One region of the Pigmentiphaga aceris genome, then DNA from elsewhere that is predicted to be linked to it. Evidence: predicted binding sites of a transcription regulator. Region 1 holds the regulator's gene; each other region holds the start of a gene.

What was found. The regulator FNR, encoded in region 1, switches genes on or off when oxygen is low (the NO sensors DNR and NnrR bind a similar motif). The targets are predictions, from matches to a motif close to TTGATNNNNATCAA.
Region 2: the regulator FNR is predicted to act here: its motif matches at 2,227-2,240, upstream of FXN63_RS02470 (type IV pili methyl-accepting chemotaxis transducer N-terminal domain-containing protein).
Region 3: the regulator FNR is predicted to act here: its motif matches at 1,568-1,581, upstream of FXN63_RS23880 (OmpW/AlkL family protein).

What each region holds. Positions count from the first base shown of each region.
Region 1 is NZ_CP043046.1:1,332,176-1,337,265, forward strand. Features, by position in the region: gene FXN63_RS05580 (PepSY-associated TM helix domain-containing protein) at 1-694, shown strand, start outside; gene FXN63_RS05585 (ribbon-helix-helix domain-containing protein) at 679-1,047, opposite strand; gene FXN63_RS05590 (DJ-1/PfpI family protein) at 1,119-1,700, opposite strand; gene fnr (fumarate/nitrate reduction transcriptional regulator Fnr) at 1,882-2,634, opposite strand; gene hemN (oxygen-independent coproporphyrinogen III oxidase) at 2,728-4,161, shown strand; gene FXN63_RS05605 (sulfite exporter TauE/SafE family protein) at 4,161-4,961, shown strand; gene FXN63_RS05610 (S8 family serine peptidase) at 5,056-5,090, opposite strand, start outside.
Region 2 is NZ_CP043046.1:595,370-600,459, forward strand. Features, by position in the region: gene moaA (GTP 3',8-cyclase MoaA) at 1-914, shown strand, start outside; gene FXN63_RS02465 (hypothetical protein) at 1,420-1,650, shown strand; gene FXN63_RS02470 (type IV pili methyl-accepting chemotaxis transducer N-terminal domain-containing protein) at 2,325-4,232, shown strand; gene FXN63_RS02475 (response regulator) at 4,340-5,023, shown strand.
Region 3 is NZ_CP043046.1:5,547,121-5,552,210, forward strand. Features, by position in the region: gene FXN63_RS23875 (catalase) at 1-1,403, shown strand, start outside; gene FXN63_RS23880 (OmpW/AlkL family protein) at 1,645-2,286, shown strand; partial or broken gene FXN63_RS27190 (LysR family transcriptional regulator) at 2,340-2,559, opposite strand; gene FXN63_RS23885 (KpsF/GutQ family sugar-phosphate isomerase) at 2,788-3,798, shown strand; gene FXN63_RS23890 (KdsC family phosphatase) at 3,803-4,414, shown strand; gene lptC (LPS export ABC transporter periplasmic protein LptC) at 4,418-5,026, shown strand; gene lptA (lipopolysaccharide transport periplasmic protein LptA) at 5,046-5,090, shown strand, end outside.

The DNA.
Region 1 (5,090 bases):
GGGTGGCCCGGCCAAGTCGTGGTTGGCGCGATGGCGCGCTGCGTGGGCATTGCGCGTCAGCAGCCGTGGCTACAAGCTGGGCTTCGATCTGCACCGGGCGTCCGGCCTGTGGTTGTGGGTGTTGCTGCTGGGCATGGCCTGGAGCAGTGTCGCCTTCAACCTGCCAGCGGTATACCGACCGGTGATGGGGGTCTGGTTGGATCAGCAGCCCGACCTTCGCCGCGCGCTCAGGCAGTCTGCGTCTGGATCAAAGACGAGCATGGACTGGGAGCAAGCCCTGACGCAAGGGCGTCGTCACATGGCGACCATGACGGAGGAAAAGCAGCTTGGGATCGTTGGCGAACATTGGCTGGCTTTCGATCCGCGCGCCAATCTCTATCGTTACACCGTGCGCAGCACGCAGGACATCCGCGACAAGACGGGTAGCACCCACGTGTTCTTCGATGCCGCAGACGGAAAGCTGCGCGGTGTTCAGTTACCCACCGGTGGCGTGGCGGGCGACACCGCGACCCTGTGGCTGACCAGCCTGCACATGGCGGCGCTATGGGGATGGCCGTTGCAATTGGCGGTGTCGATACTGGGGATCGTGGTCGTTGTCTTGAGCGTGACCGGGTGGATCATCTGGCGTCGAAAACGGCAGGCGCGCACCACGCGTCCGGTGCACGCTGCCCCTCGTGCTCAAGCTGCGCGGTGAGCCTCGGCAGCTTGCATTGCCTCTGCCGGTTCAACCGCGCCTGTGGACGCGATGGCCCGTCGCCAGACCTCGCGCCCATCCATGCTGGCATCGGCTTTCAATGCCATGTACCGCAGGCAGCTGACCCGCAGGAACGACGTGAAATTGGTGGTCTCGCCGCGGAACGCGTAGACCTCTTCAAACAGCTTGGCGATCAGCTGGTTGGTGGTCATGCCGTTCTCATTGGCCAGCTCGGTGAGCGTCTGCCAGAACAGGTTTTCCAGCTTGATGCTGGTGACCGCCTTCATGATGCGGATCGAACGCGTGCGCGATTCGTAAAGAATCGGGTCGGTGTGCGAGTAGATGCTGCACATGGGAAGCCATCTCCTTGAGCGTCACACCCGCCGCCGGAACAGTCCGGCGGCGCGGCGGCGCACGCTGAGTTTTACAGCGTGATCTTGGTGCCCAGCAAGGCCAGGAATTGTCCGATCCATGCCGGGTGTGCCGGCCATGCGGGCGCGGTCACCAGGTTGCCGTCGGTGTAGGCACCGTCGATCGGCACGTCAACGAATTCACCGCCCGACAGACGCACTTCCGGCGCGCAAGCCGGGTAGGCCGAGCTTTTGCGACCCTTCAGCACGCCGGCTGCGGCCAGCAGTTGCGGGCCGTGGCAGACGGCTGCGATGGGCTTGTTGGCATCGGCAAAGTGTTTGACGATTTCCAGCACGCGCGGGTTCAGGCGAATGTACTCGGGGGCGCGGCCGCCCGGGATCAGCAGCGCGTCATACGAAGCCGGATCGACATCGGCGAAGCTGGCATTGAGCGTGAAGTTGTGGCCGCGCTTTTCGCTGTAGGTCTGGTCGCCTTCGAAGTCGTGGATGGCGGTGCGGATCTGATCGCCCTTGGCCTTTTCCGGGGCCACGACATCGCACTGGTGGCCTACGGCGGCGAGCGCCTGGAACGGGACCATCAGTTCGTAGTCTTCGACGTAATCGCCGGCCAGGAAAAGAATGCGTTTGGCTGCCATGTCCAATCTCCAGAATGCGCCCGCTTGAGGCGGACGTCAGGGTGGAGGCGCAAGAGCCTGCGCCTCGGGGGCGTGTCCCCCCGGCAGGAAGTATCCGCCCGCTGTGGGGGCGGGCGGGTAGCACCGGGGTGCTACATGCGCATGCAGACGGCTAGTGTTTTCCGCAATGCAAACCGCTGGCTCAAGCGTGCGTGCCGACCATCTGGCGCAACTTCTCTGGCTGCTCGATACGGATGTGGCGCTGGTTCACCGAGATCAGTCCTTCCTCGGCAAACTTCGAGAAGGTGCGGCTGACGGTCTCAAGCTTGAGGCCCAGATAGCTGCCGATTTCTTCGCGTGTCATGCGCAGCACCAGTTCGCTGCCCGAGAATCCGCGTGCCCGCATGCGGGTCACCAGGTTGAGCAGGAAAGCGGCCAGACGTTCCTCGGCGCGCATGCTGCCCAGCAGCAGCATCACGCCGTGGTCGCGCACGATTTCGCGGCTCATCAGGCGGTGGAAGTGCTGTTGCAGGGTGGTGCACTCGCGCGACAGCTCTTCAAGGCGGTCGTACGGAATCACGCAGACTTCGGAATCTTCCAGCGCCATCGCGTCGCAGGCGTGTTGTTCACCGCCCATGCCGTCGAGGCCGACGATTTCGCCGGAGATATGGAAACCCGTCACCTGATCACGGCCATCGGCCGTGTTGATGCGTGTTTTGAAGGTGCCGGAGCGAATGGCATAGATCGCGCCGAACTTGTCGCCGTTGCTGAACAGAGGTTTGCCGCGCGGCACGCGTTTGCGATTGGCGATCAGGCGATCGAGGACATCGAGTTCGTCCTCGCGCAAACGGACCGGCATGCAAAGCTCGCGCAGATTGCATTTGGAACAACTGACCTGGACTTCTTTCAAAGCGGGCGGGTCGTGACGCAGGGGTGACGTGGTGGCATCTGACATGTGTTCTCCTGACGCAAGTGTACGGTGTAACGACCTGCAAGCGGGTTGACCTGGATCAAATCACACCTGTAGCCAGTGGGGCAAAGTTGCTGCATGGAACCGATCAGCAATCCCGATCCCACCCGCCAGACGTCCGCGCATCGGGGCGCGGGATTCGTCCCCGACACCGCGCTGCTGGCGCGGCTTGACGCCCCTGGCCCTCGCTATACATCCTACCCCACGGCCGATCGCTTCACGGAAGCCCACGATCTGGACGCCCACCGCCACGCGCTCGCCGTGCGCGGCATCGGTGGTCTTGCCCGGCCGCTGTCGCTGTACGTGCATGTGCCGTTCTGTGAGTCGATCTGCTATTACTGCGCCTGCAACAAGGTTGTCACACGCGACAAGACCAAGGCACGCCGTTACCTGGCCGCCTTGTTCCGCGAGGCCGAACTGACGCGCCAGGCCATGTCGCACACCTCGCCAGTCACCCAGCTGCATCTGGGGGGCGGCACGCCGACTTTTCTGGACGACGATCAGCTTCAGTCGCTGGTCTACAAGCTTGAAAGCCTGCTCCCGTTCGCCGCAAATGCCGAACGTTCGATCGAGGTCGATCCGCGTACGGTCGATGCTGAACGCCTGCATGCGCTGCGCCGCATGGGCTTCAATCGCCTGAGTTTCGGCATTCAGGATTTCGACCGCGATGTGCAGGCAGCGGTGCACCGTGTGCAGTCCGAAGATGAGGTATTCAGCCTGATGGCAGCGGCGCGTGCCGAAGGCTTCGAGTCGATCAACGTAGACCTGATCTACGGTCTGCCCAAGCAGACCCCCGACTCGTTCGTTCGCACGCTGGACACGCTTGCCCGGCTGGCACCCGATCGTGTGGCGGTCTATGCCTACGCGCACCTGCCGGATCGCTTCAAGCCGCAGCGCCGCATTCATGATTACGATCTGCCCAGCGCCAGTGCACGGGTCGCCATGTTGCACAGCGCGATCACCCGTCTGGGCGATGCGGGTTGGGATTACATCGGCATGGACCACTTTGCACGCCCCGATGACGCGCTGGCGATTGCCAAGCGGCAGGGTCGCATGCACCGCAACTTCCAGGGTTACACCACGCAGCCGGACTGTGACCTGATTGCGCTGGGCGTGTCGGCCATCAGCCGCGTGGGCGCCACCTATGCGCAGAATGTGCGCACGCTGGACGAGTATTACGACGCCATCGAAGGCGGCCGCCTGCCGGTGTTCCGTGGCCATGCCATGAGCGCGGACGACCTGCTGCGCCACGCCGTCATCATGGCAATCATGTGCCAGGGCGTGCTGAATTTCGAGGTCATGGACATCTCGTATCTGATCGACTCGCGCCGGCATTTCGCCGAAGAGCTGGCGATGATGGATACCTTCGTGTCCCAGGGTCTGGTCGAAATCGATGAGGAAGGTTTGCGTGTCACGGAAGCCGGCTGGTTCCTGGTGCGCGCGATTGCGCGGGTGTTCGACCGCTATGCACAACGTGCCAGCGCACAGGTGCAATTTTCGCGGATCTTGTAATGCTTAACCTGTCGGTGGTGACGGCGACTGCCTTGCTCGGACTGGCCGGCGGTGTCCACTGTGTCGCCATGTGCGGCCCGGCTTCCGTGGCGATAGCGCGTACGCCTGCCGACGCTGCCTGGTTTCACCTGGGGCGTTTCCTCGGGTATGGGGTATTGGGCGGGCTGGCTTCGGCTGGTGCGGTGGGCATGGCGCATGTGGCCGGCGCGGCCGCGTGGCTGCATCCGATCTGGTTGCTTAGCCATGTGTTGCTGGCCATGCTGGGTGGCTGGATGTTGCTTACCGGTCGTCATCCACGCTGGGTACAGGAAGGCTTGCTGCGCGCGGCGCGCAGCGTGTTGAGGGCCAGCAGTGGGCCAGCGTACGCCGGCAGCGGTGTTACGCAGCGCGTGATGACGCCGGCTGCCGCCGGCGCTGGCATGGGGCAAACAGTGGAAGTGCGTGTCCCGGTGGCGGGCATTGGCCGAAACACCAGCCCGGGCAAGGCTCCCACACGCTCTACTTTCCTGATTGGCATTGCATGGGCGCTGTGGCCCTGTGGCATTCTGTATTCGGCGATTGCCATTGCCTGGCTGACGCAGGACGTGCTTACCGGCACGGTAGCCATGATGGCGTTTGCTGCTGGCTCTGGCGTACAGCTATGGCTGGGTCAACGCGGATTGATGGCCTTGATGCGAGCAGGCAAGGAATCGCTTGGCATCCGTCTGGCCGGCGCACTGACTTTCAGCTTTGCACTGGCATTGATCGTGTGGGTTGCCATGGGCAACCTGCCGTCGGATTTCTGTCTGCCGGGCAGCTGACACTGCCTTGCATCGCGGCATAGATCCGGTCGGCGACAGCGCCGCTGGACTCATGCCGTGTACGAGGTTCAGTGTTGAGGCTCAGCGGCAAAACTCAGTGCATTGCAACCGTATCAGGCTCGGTTGCCA
Region 2 (5,090 bases), 740 kb from region 1:
ACTGCCTGCCCAAGGGATTCAAGGGTTTCGAAGAGCCTGCGAACTGGTTGAGCCTGGCGGAAATGCAGCGTCTGGTTGGCTTGTTCGTTGAGCTTGGGGTGCACAAGGTGCGCCTGACCGGTGGTGAACCGTTGCTGCGGCGGGGCATCGGCGAACTGGCTGCGGGCATTGCTGCGTTGCCCGGTCTGAAAGACCTGTCGGTATCCACCAACGGCACCCGTTTGACGCATCACGCCACGGCCTTGCGCCAAGCGGGCGTGACGCGCCTGAATGTCAGCCTGGACACCTTGGACCCCGCCTGTTTTGCGCGCATCACCGGGCGGGATTGTCTGTCCGATGTGTTGTCGGGTCTGGCGGCGGCGCAGGCGGCGGGGTTCGATCCGATCAAGCTGAATATGGTGATGCAGGGGGCGGTGAACGATGCTGATGTCGAGCGCATGGTGGCATTCTCGATCGAGCATGGTTTTGTGTTGCGTTTGATCGAGGCGATGCCGATGGGGGATACCGGGCGGTCGGTGATGCCGGTGGATGCCAGTGCCTTGGGGATTCGACTGGCGGCGCGTTTTGGGCTGGTACCGGCGATTGAGCGGGGCGGGGGCGGGCCGGCGCGTTATTGGCGTGCTGCCAGTGCGGATGCGTCGGTGCGGGGGGGCATGAGTCTGGGGGTGATTACGCCGATGTCTCAGCATTTCTGTGCATCGTGCAATCGGGTGCGTTTGGGGGTGGATGGGACCTTGTATTTGTGTCTGGGGCAGGAGGATAAGGTCGACTTGGGGCGGCAGTTGCGGGATGGGGCGAGTGATGCTCAGCTACGGTCGGCGATTGTGGCGGCGATGGCGATGAAGCCTGAGCGGCATGTGTTCGATTCGAGGCCGGGGCAGGTGGTTCGGTTCATGTCGCAGACTGGGGGGTGAGTTTTGCTGTGACGGTGTTTTTTTGTTCTTTTGCCAGTCGCGGGTGGTGGGGCCGGCTCGTCTGCCCCGCTTGACTTTGGCGTCGGGTCTCCGCCCTCCACCTTGTCCAGAAGGGCAGACAATCCGGCCCCACCACCCACGCCTTCAAAGACGTTTGGTTAAAAGCTAATCCCGCCTTTGGGCGTGCGCCATTCTCTGGCTGCCAAGTGCTGGAATCGGTTCTCGGTATTCCTGGGCCACGTTTCTTGATCGCCACGCGGCTGGCCGTGGGGACTGGCTGGCCAGGTCGCCACGAAGCGGTTTCTCCGGCTCACGATTCGGTGGGTTCTTCAGTTGCCTTTTACGGCAGTGCCACTCAAGAATATTTGCGCGCCTGCTTGGTGGTGGGGTGACACCGAAGCGGGTGGCCGCCGCGTTACGGCATGCGGAGAGCGGCAGCGACGATCGTGGTGCTGGCGGCTGATTGGCGAAAACGCTTGTGCTGCGATTGGTCAAGGCGCTTGCCATGCTCGATAGCAACGCCACCGGGGCATTGGTAGCCTGGAATGCTGAGCTGCGTACGGTGATCTTCGCGTGCTCGATCATCTTGGTCCCATCAACGGTGACGAGCTGGTTCTCGATCGGTGGCACGCCCTGGGTTGTTGGAAGTGCTTGGCATCATCGGCATGCACCACTGCTCACTACCATTCATCGCCGCCTTGAACGTCTTTACCGCTTCGAACGTTCATCGCTTTGAACATTCGTCATCGCTCCGAACGTTGATCAGCAGCCCGAACGTTCAATGCATAGCCTTCAAAGCGCCAACCTTCAGCGCCCCGCCTTTTCGTCGCATTACCTGGTGCGCGGCCACCCGCTTCCGTGTCACCCCACCGCCAAGCAGGCGCGCAAATTTTCTTGCGTGGCGCTGCCCTGAAAGGCCCCTGATATACGGCCAGAACCGTGAGCCGCTGAGTCGCTTCGTGGCGACCTGGCCAGCCAGTCCCCACGGCCAGCCGGATAGCGTTTAAGCATGGTGGCCCATGCACGCCGAGAACCGTTCACAGCACCAAGCAGCCAGAGAATCAATACGCGTCCAAAGGCGGCATGCGCTTTTAACCAAACGTCTTTGAAGGCGTGGGTGGTGGGGCCGGGTCGGCTGCCCTTCTGGACAAGGTGGAGGGCGGGAGCCCCGACGCCAAAGTCCAGCGGGGCAGACGAGTCGGCCCCACCACCCGCGACTGGCAGAAGAACAAACCCACCGTTCCAAAAAACCAAAAAACGACGCCACAAAACCCCGCGCGCGCCATCCTAAGCACGTTTGTCTGCACGACATTTGTTGTAGATCAAATCGAACCATCGTCAGGAAGCGCGGCACAGGAACACGCGGGCTACGCTGAAAAGCTCAGCAATCGCCGCGCACATACCGCCCCAATGTCCAGTCAGTCAGCCCCCGACGACCAGCCACGCCTGCGCAATCGCCTGTCCACCCGCATCATCGGAGCCTCGCTCGCCGCACTGCTGATCGTCGTCAGCATGGTCTGCTGGACACTGTGGCTGTCCTGGCAACTCGAAGGCGCAGGCGCTGCGATCAACGACACAGGCAGCTTGCGCATGCGTGCCACCCGCGTGGCGGTAGCACTCCTGCGCGGTGAAAGCGCCGACGTCGACATGACGATGCAAAACACCGTGCTGGCCCGACTGGTTGAAGGCAACCCGGCGCGGCCCCTGTTTTTGCCGACCGACCACGACGTGCAGGTGCAAATGACAGTCGTGGCGCAATCGTGGCGAACGCAACTGCAACCTGCGCTGGTGTCAGCGCTGGCCGGAGAAGGCAACGACATCTACCTGGACCTGCTGCCGCGGTTTGTTCATCAAGCCGATCGGCTCGTGCGGCTGATCGAACGCGACAATGCCGGCAAGACCTCCTTGCTGCGGTTCTCTCAAGGCGTACTGCTGGTCATGGCCGGGATGGGCACACTGGCCATGATTGCGTTGCTGCACCTGTGGATCATTGCCCCCGTGCTGCGGCTGCGGGACGGACAGCGGCGACTGGCTGCGCGCGAGATGGGGGCGCGGGTGCCGGTCATCGGCGGTGACGAACTCGGCAAGCTGGCAGAAGGCTTCAATCAGATGGCGGACGAACTGGCTGCCGCCTACGCCGATCTGGAAACACGCGTCGAAGAAAAGACCGCGCAACTGGCCACCCAGAACCGCGAGCTTGCCGCCTTGTACGACATGGCGGCGTTTCTGAATCAGCCCAACGATATCGAGCAGACCTGCCACGGCTTCCTGACCCGGGTAATGGCACAGTTCGGTGCCGATGGCGGCAGTGTGCGTGCCATCGATCCGCGTGGTGAAAACCTGCACCTGGTGGTGTCGGAAGGCTTGTCGGACGAGCTGGAAGATGCCGAGCATTGCATGCCGGTGAACGCGTGTTTCTGCGGGGAAGCCACGCGCCAGGGTGTGATCGTGATCCACGATTTTCATGCTGCACCCACACGCGATTTTCGTTGTGCGCAGGAAGGTTTCGGCAGTCTGGCGGTGTTTCGCATCGTCACGCCTGACGAGGTGCTGGGTTCGTTCTCTTTGCATTTTCGCCAGCAGACCAAGCTGTCGGCCAGCCAGACGCAACTGGCCAGCACGCTTGGTCAACACCTTGGCATCGCGCTGGATAATTGCCGGCTGGGTGCGAAAGAACAGCAATTGGCGGTGGCCCAGGAACGCAATCTGGTGGCGCAGGGGTTGCACGACAGCATTGCGCAGGGGCTGAATTTCCTGAACCTTCAGGTGCAGATGCTGACAGCCGCTGCCACGCGTGGCGACTTGGCCGACATTCGTGCAACCGTGCCATTGATGGCAACCGGCGTGCGTGAAAGTTACGAGGACGTGCGTGAGTTGCTGGTGAATTTCCGCACCAGGCTTGACCATGAAGAACTGCGCTCGGCAGTCGAAGAGGCCGTCCTGCGTTTCCGTCGCCAGACTGATATCCAGGTCGATCTGGATATCGACGAAGACGGCGGCGCACCCTTGCCACCCGACCAGCAATTGCAGGTCTTGTTCATCCTGCAAGAGGCGTTGTCGAATGTCCGCAAGCATGCGCAGGCCCAGCGGGTACACATCCAGATCGTCAACCAGCGCGACTTCTCGCTGACGGTATCCGACGATGGGCAGGGCTACGATCCCGCGGAGGTTGCCGAGCGTGGCGAGCGCCATATAGGCTTGAGCATCATGGCCGAGCGGGCGGCGCGCATCCGGGCGCAGCTGCACCTGACGGGCAAGACGGGGCATGGTGCAAGTGTGTCGCTACAGCTTGCGCGCGAGGAACGACTGTCTGCCTGAGCTTGTCCGGGAGTCGTGTGGCTGCCGATTTCCGCAGCGCTAACACCGCGATGCACAGCACGTTCGTCGCGCAGTACCGCTGTCTTTTGAACTCATTTTTCCAACCCATGACCATTCGAATCCTGCTGATCGACGACCATTCCCTGTTTCGTTCCGGTGTGCGCCTGCTGTTGCAGCGTCAGGCCGATTTCGAGGTGGTGGCCGAGGCGGCGGATGGGCTGGACGGCGTTAAACGGGCGCGTGAGCACCGCCCTGACGTGATCCTGCTCGACCTGAACATGCCGGGCTTGTCGGGGCTTGAAACCTTGAAACTGCTGACCCAGGAGCTGCCTGACAGCGCGGTGCTGATGCTGACGGTGTCGGAAGATGCCGATGACCTGGGCGACGCCTTGCGCAGCGGTGCGCGTGGCTATCTGGTGAAAAACATCGAGGCCGATGCGCTGACGAGTGCGATTCGACGCGCGGCAAGTGGTGAAGCGGTGATTGCCGACAGCATGACGGCCAAGCTGGTGGCGCAGTTTCGCGCGCAACCTGCTCAGGCATCTGCCGCCGACACCCCGGCAGCACGTGCCCGCCTGACGGCCCGTGAGCGCGATATCGTGCAGTGCCTGGCGCGTGGCGAAAGCAACAAGGAAATCGCCCGTCATCTGGATGTCGCGGAAAGCACGGTGAAGATCCACGTGCAGAACATCTTGAAGAAGCTGAACCTGACGAGCCGTGTGCAGATTGCGGTGTATGCGGTCGAGCATGGGTTCGGCAGCGATCAAGGCGGTGATCAAGGGGGGGCTTGAGTCAGATCTCGAAAGGTCAGACTCGAAAGTCTGGGTCTGCGCAACAATCGCAAAAACCGAACCAATG
Region 3 (5,090 bases), 2.0 Mb from region 1:
TCATCAACGAGGCCGGCGAATCCACCTTCGTGAAATTCCACTGGCGCCCCATGCTGGGCACGGCATCGGTGTTGTGGGACGAAGCCTTGAAGATCAACGGTGCCGACAATGACTTCCACCGACGCGACCTGTGGAATGCCATCGACAGCGGCGACTTCCCGGAATGGGAGTTCTCGGTGCAGGTCTTTGACCAGGCCACTGCCGACGCCTTTGAATTCGACATTCTGGATGCGACCAAGCTGATTCCCGAAGAAGTCGTCCCGCTGACCAAGCTGGGCAAGATGGTGTTGAACCGCAACCCGGACAACTTCTTCGCAGAAACCGAGCAAGTGGCCTTCCACCCCGGCCACGTGGTGCCGGGCATCGACTTCAGCAACGACCCGCTGCTGCAAGGCCGCCTGTTCTCGTACACCGACACGCAGCTCAGCCGCCTGGGTGGCCCGAACTTCCACGAGATCCCGGTCAATCGCCCGCAGTGCCCCATGCGCAACTTCCAGCGCGACGGCCTGATGCGCATGAACAATCCGCCGGGACGCGCGAACTACGAGCCGAACAGCATCGCCCCTGAAGGTCCGCGTGAAAGCCCGCGCGGATTTCACACGGTGGCTGATCCGGTGGAAGGCGGCAAGGTGCGCGAGCGCTCGGAAACCTTCTCGGATCACTACAGCCAGGCACGCCAGTTCTTCCGCTCGCAGACTGAACCGGAACAGCAGCACATCATCAGTGCGTTTGCATTCGAGTTGGCCAAGGTTGCCATCGTGCCGATTCGCCAACGTGTGCTGGGGCATCTGCATTTGGTCGAACCGAAGCTTGGCAAAGCGGTGGAAGCAGCACTGGGCATGGAAGGTCAGGCAGAGCAGATCAAGCCCGCCAAGGCACCTATCGATCTGCCTGACTCGCCAACGCTAAGCATCATCAAGAAAGCCGTGCCGATTCTGAAGGGCCGGAAGGTGGGGGTGCTGGTGACCGACGGGGCAGACGACAAGTTGCTGGCGGATGTTCGCAGCGCAGTCGAGGCCGAAGGCGCGATGGTCGAACTGGTGGCTCCCAAAATCGGCGGCGTGAAGACGGCAGGCGGCAAGCAGTTGCCGGCGGATCACACGATCAGCGGCGGTCCCTCGGTGGTGTTCGATGCGGTGGTGCTGGCGGTATCGAAAGATGGCGTCGCTGCACTGGTGAAGGAAGCGGCTGCGGTCGAATGGGTGCAGAACGCCTTTGCGCATCTGAAGTTCATTGGCCATACCTCCACCGCCAAACCGCTGATGGACAAGGCGTCGGTGGTGCCCGATGCGGGGGTGATTGCGATTGAAGGTGGGAGCGAAGGTGGCATTGATGCCTTCATCACAGGAGCCAAGACGCATCGTCTGTGGGAACGCGAGCCGACGCTGCGCACGCCGGGTTGAACCTGGCGTAGCGTGACCCACAAGTGTTGCGAAGCGGGCTGCCCTCGTCATGCGATAAGGGCAGCCACCTACTATCAGTATTTCGGAAACTGTTGCTTCACGGCCATTGCGGCCCCGCCTGCCCCACCTGGGCACGTGGGGCCGCAGTCATTTCCACCCCACGCTTGACCTGCATCAACGCTCCACCCGGGCTGCTCTGAGAAGCTGAATGCTCATCAGAACATCTACTCCTGGAGCGATCATGATTACCCAACGCGCCCGCGCTGGCCTTCTTCTTGGTGCAGTGTTGTGCGCTGCCGCTTTCACCGCCCCCGCCCTCGCCCACGAGCAAGGTGACTGGCTGGTCAAGGCAGGCGTCTCGCAGGTTCGTCCGAAGTCGGACAATGGTTCGGCATTGAACGGGGCCATCGGCCTCGACGTGAACAACGACGTGAAGCCCAGCATCTCTGCCACCTACATGTTTACGCGCAATCTGGGCCTGGACGTGCTGGCAGCCGCCCCGTTCCGTCATGACGTGTATGGCAGCGGCGCGGTCAACGGCCAGATCGGCACCAGCAAGCAATTGCCGCCCACCGTCAGCCTGCAATGGCACTTCCTGCCCGATCAGACTTTCCAGCCCTATGTTGGCCTGGGCGTGAACTACACCCGATTCTTCTCTACCCGTGCAGTCGGCCCGCTGGCGGGCAACCATCTTGAACTGACGGATTCCTGGGGCCTGGCTGCCCAGTTCGGCGTGGACGTGAAGATCAACGATCGCTGGTTCGTGAATGCCAGCCTGCGTTACATCAAGATCGACACCGACGTGAAGTTGAACGGCACCAAGATCGGCAAGGCCGAGATCGATCCCTGGGTCACCACCATTGCCGTGGGTTATCGCTTCTGAATGCTGTGCTGACGTGATGGTGCATCTGATCTGAAGACCTGTGTGTCCACCGATCAGTTGCCCTTGATGTAGGCATCAAGCCCGCTTGCCAGCGCCGCAAAGGTCGCCATGCAACGCGGGCTTTTTCGCAAGTCCTCGCGCATCACAATCCAGGTGTCCAACGCCGGGGGCAAAGCTAGCGGGCAACACACGCACCAGCGAGTCGTTTTTGCGCGCAAGCCCCACCTGACAAGCGCCGATGCCAAAGCCCGCTCGCAACGCGGCCAGCTGTGCCGATGATCACGCCAGTGATCCTGAATGACACAGCGTTACAGAATCTGATGGGCTCGATTTCCAGGACGCCATTTGCCCAAGGAATACGGCAAACCCTAGCAGCAGTGCCAGGTAAGGCATGAACCAAGCAAGGATCATGCCCTTTGCGTCTATACTGGAAGTCACGTCGCATCGCCATTTTCCGGTGCGTAGAATCACGATTTTCCCGGACTGACTCCGCATCGACGCATGACGCCCAACCTCGCTACGCTCCCCCATCGCCCCACCGCCAATGCCGAAGACGCGCTGGCGTCGGCGCGCCGCACGCTGGCGGTCGAGGCCGAGGCAATTGCAGCGCTGGCGGAACGGCTTGACGATCATTTCACACAGGCTGCCCAGTTGCTGCTGGACTGTCAGGGGCGCGTGGTGGTCAGCGGCATCGGCAAGTCAGGCCACATTGCCCGCAAGATCGCAGCCACGCTGGCATCGACCGGCACGCCCGCCTTCTTCATGCACGCTGCCGAAGCCGTGCACGGCGATCTGGGCATGATCACCGCGCAAGACGTGGTGATCGCCATTTCCTATTCGGGTTCTGCCACTGAACTGCTGACCATCGTGCCGCAGGTCAAGCGCATGGGGGCCCGGCTGATCAGCATCACCGGCCGGCCGGAATCCGAACTTGCGCAGCTTGCCGACATTCACTTGAATGCCAACGTGACCAAAGAAGCCTGCCCGATGAACCTTGCGCCCACCGCCAGCACCACGGCGACGCTGGCCTTGGGTGACGCGCTGGCCGTGGCCTGTCTGGAAGCGCGTGGCTTTGGCGCGGAAGATTTCGCGCGCTCGCATCCGGGTGGTGCACTGGGCCGCCGTTTGCTGACCCACGTGCGCGACGTGATGCGGTCCGGGCCCGCCGTGCCCACCGTTCCTGTAACAGCATCTATCACCGACGCCTTGACCGAGATAAGCCTGAAGGGCATGGGGATGACAGTGGTGCTGGATGCGCAGGAACAGGTGGTTGGCATCTTCACCGACGGCGATCTGCGTCGTCTGCTGGAACGCGTGGGCGACATCCGCGGTCTCACGGTAGAGGCTGGCATGTCACACAAGCCTTACGCTATCGGCCCCGACGCGCTGGCAGTGGAAGCCGCCGCGCTGATGGACGAAAATCGCAAGAATCTGCTGCTGGTCCGCGACCCTTCGGGCGCGTTGATCGGTGCCCTGCACATGCACGACCTACTGGCCGCGAAGGTGCTCTAAGCCAATGAATTTGCCCGAGATCAATCTGCCCCACCCCGCCGAAGCCTTGCTGTTGGCCCGTATTCCGCAGGAAGTGCGCGAACGCGCTGCGCGTGTGCGCCTGATGGTGTTCGACGTCGACGGCATTCTGACCGATGGCGTGTTGTGGTATTCGGCCCAGGGCGAAACGCTCAAGGGCTTCCATGTGTTGGACGGCCACGGCCTGAAGCTGCTGCGTGAAAGCGGCATTGAAGTGGCGCTGATGACCGGCCGCGATTCGGCCATGCTCAGCCGTCGCGCTGCAGACCTGGGTATTGCCGAAGTGCTGCAGGGCGTGTCCGACAAAGGCGCAGCCCTGAATGAGCTGACCAAGCGCATGCAGGTCACCCTGGACGAAACCGGTTTCATGGGCGATGACCTGATGGACCTGCCGGCCTTGCAACGTGTCGGTTTTGCGGTCAGCGTGCCGGGTGCACCCACCTACGTATCGCAGGCAGCACACTGGGTTACCGGCAAGGCTGGTGGCCACGGCGCGGCACGCGAATGCTGCGACTTGATCCTGGCAGCCCAAGGTCGGCTTGGCAGCTTCATCGCCAGCGGTAGCCGGGGTCTGTTGACCACTGGCGCGGCACAGTAAGCCATGAAAGACCGGCTGGGTTCCTCGATTTCGCTGTTGCTGCTGGCCGTGCTCGTCCTGGGCACGTGGTGGGCGGCTGAACTCGCGCAACGCGCTGTGCCGGAAGATGCACCGCGTCGCATGACGCACGAGATCGACTCCTTCGTCGAAGAGTTCGTGATGGTGCGCAGCGACCCGCAAGGTGTGCCCAGCTCGCGCCTGGAAGGCAAGCGCATGGAACACTTCCCCGACGACGATTCCAGCGACATCCAGTCCCCGCGTTCGTACAGCCAGAAGCCTGGTCGCCAGGTCACGGTTGCCACGGCCAAGGCAGGTCGCATGGATGAAGACGGCGCTCGCATCGTCATGACGGGTGACGCCCGCTTCGTGCGCGAAGCCGGCATGGGCCATGAACGCCTGGACATCAGCAGCAACGTGATCACGCTGCGCCCGGACGACGATGTGGCCTTCACCGATCTGCCCACCACGATTTTGAACGGCCGTTCGCGCATCAATGGCAACGGCATGCATTACAACAACGTCACCCGCGAACTCCAGGTCGCGTCGCGCAGTCGGGTCGAAATCGCCCCGCGCGTGCCGCCGACCGGCGCCCCCGCCCGCTCCGCGCCTTAACAGGACAGGACCCGCTCTCGTGCCTTCGACTCCTTCTCTCTCGCTGCGCAACCTGCTGCTTGCC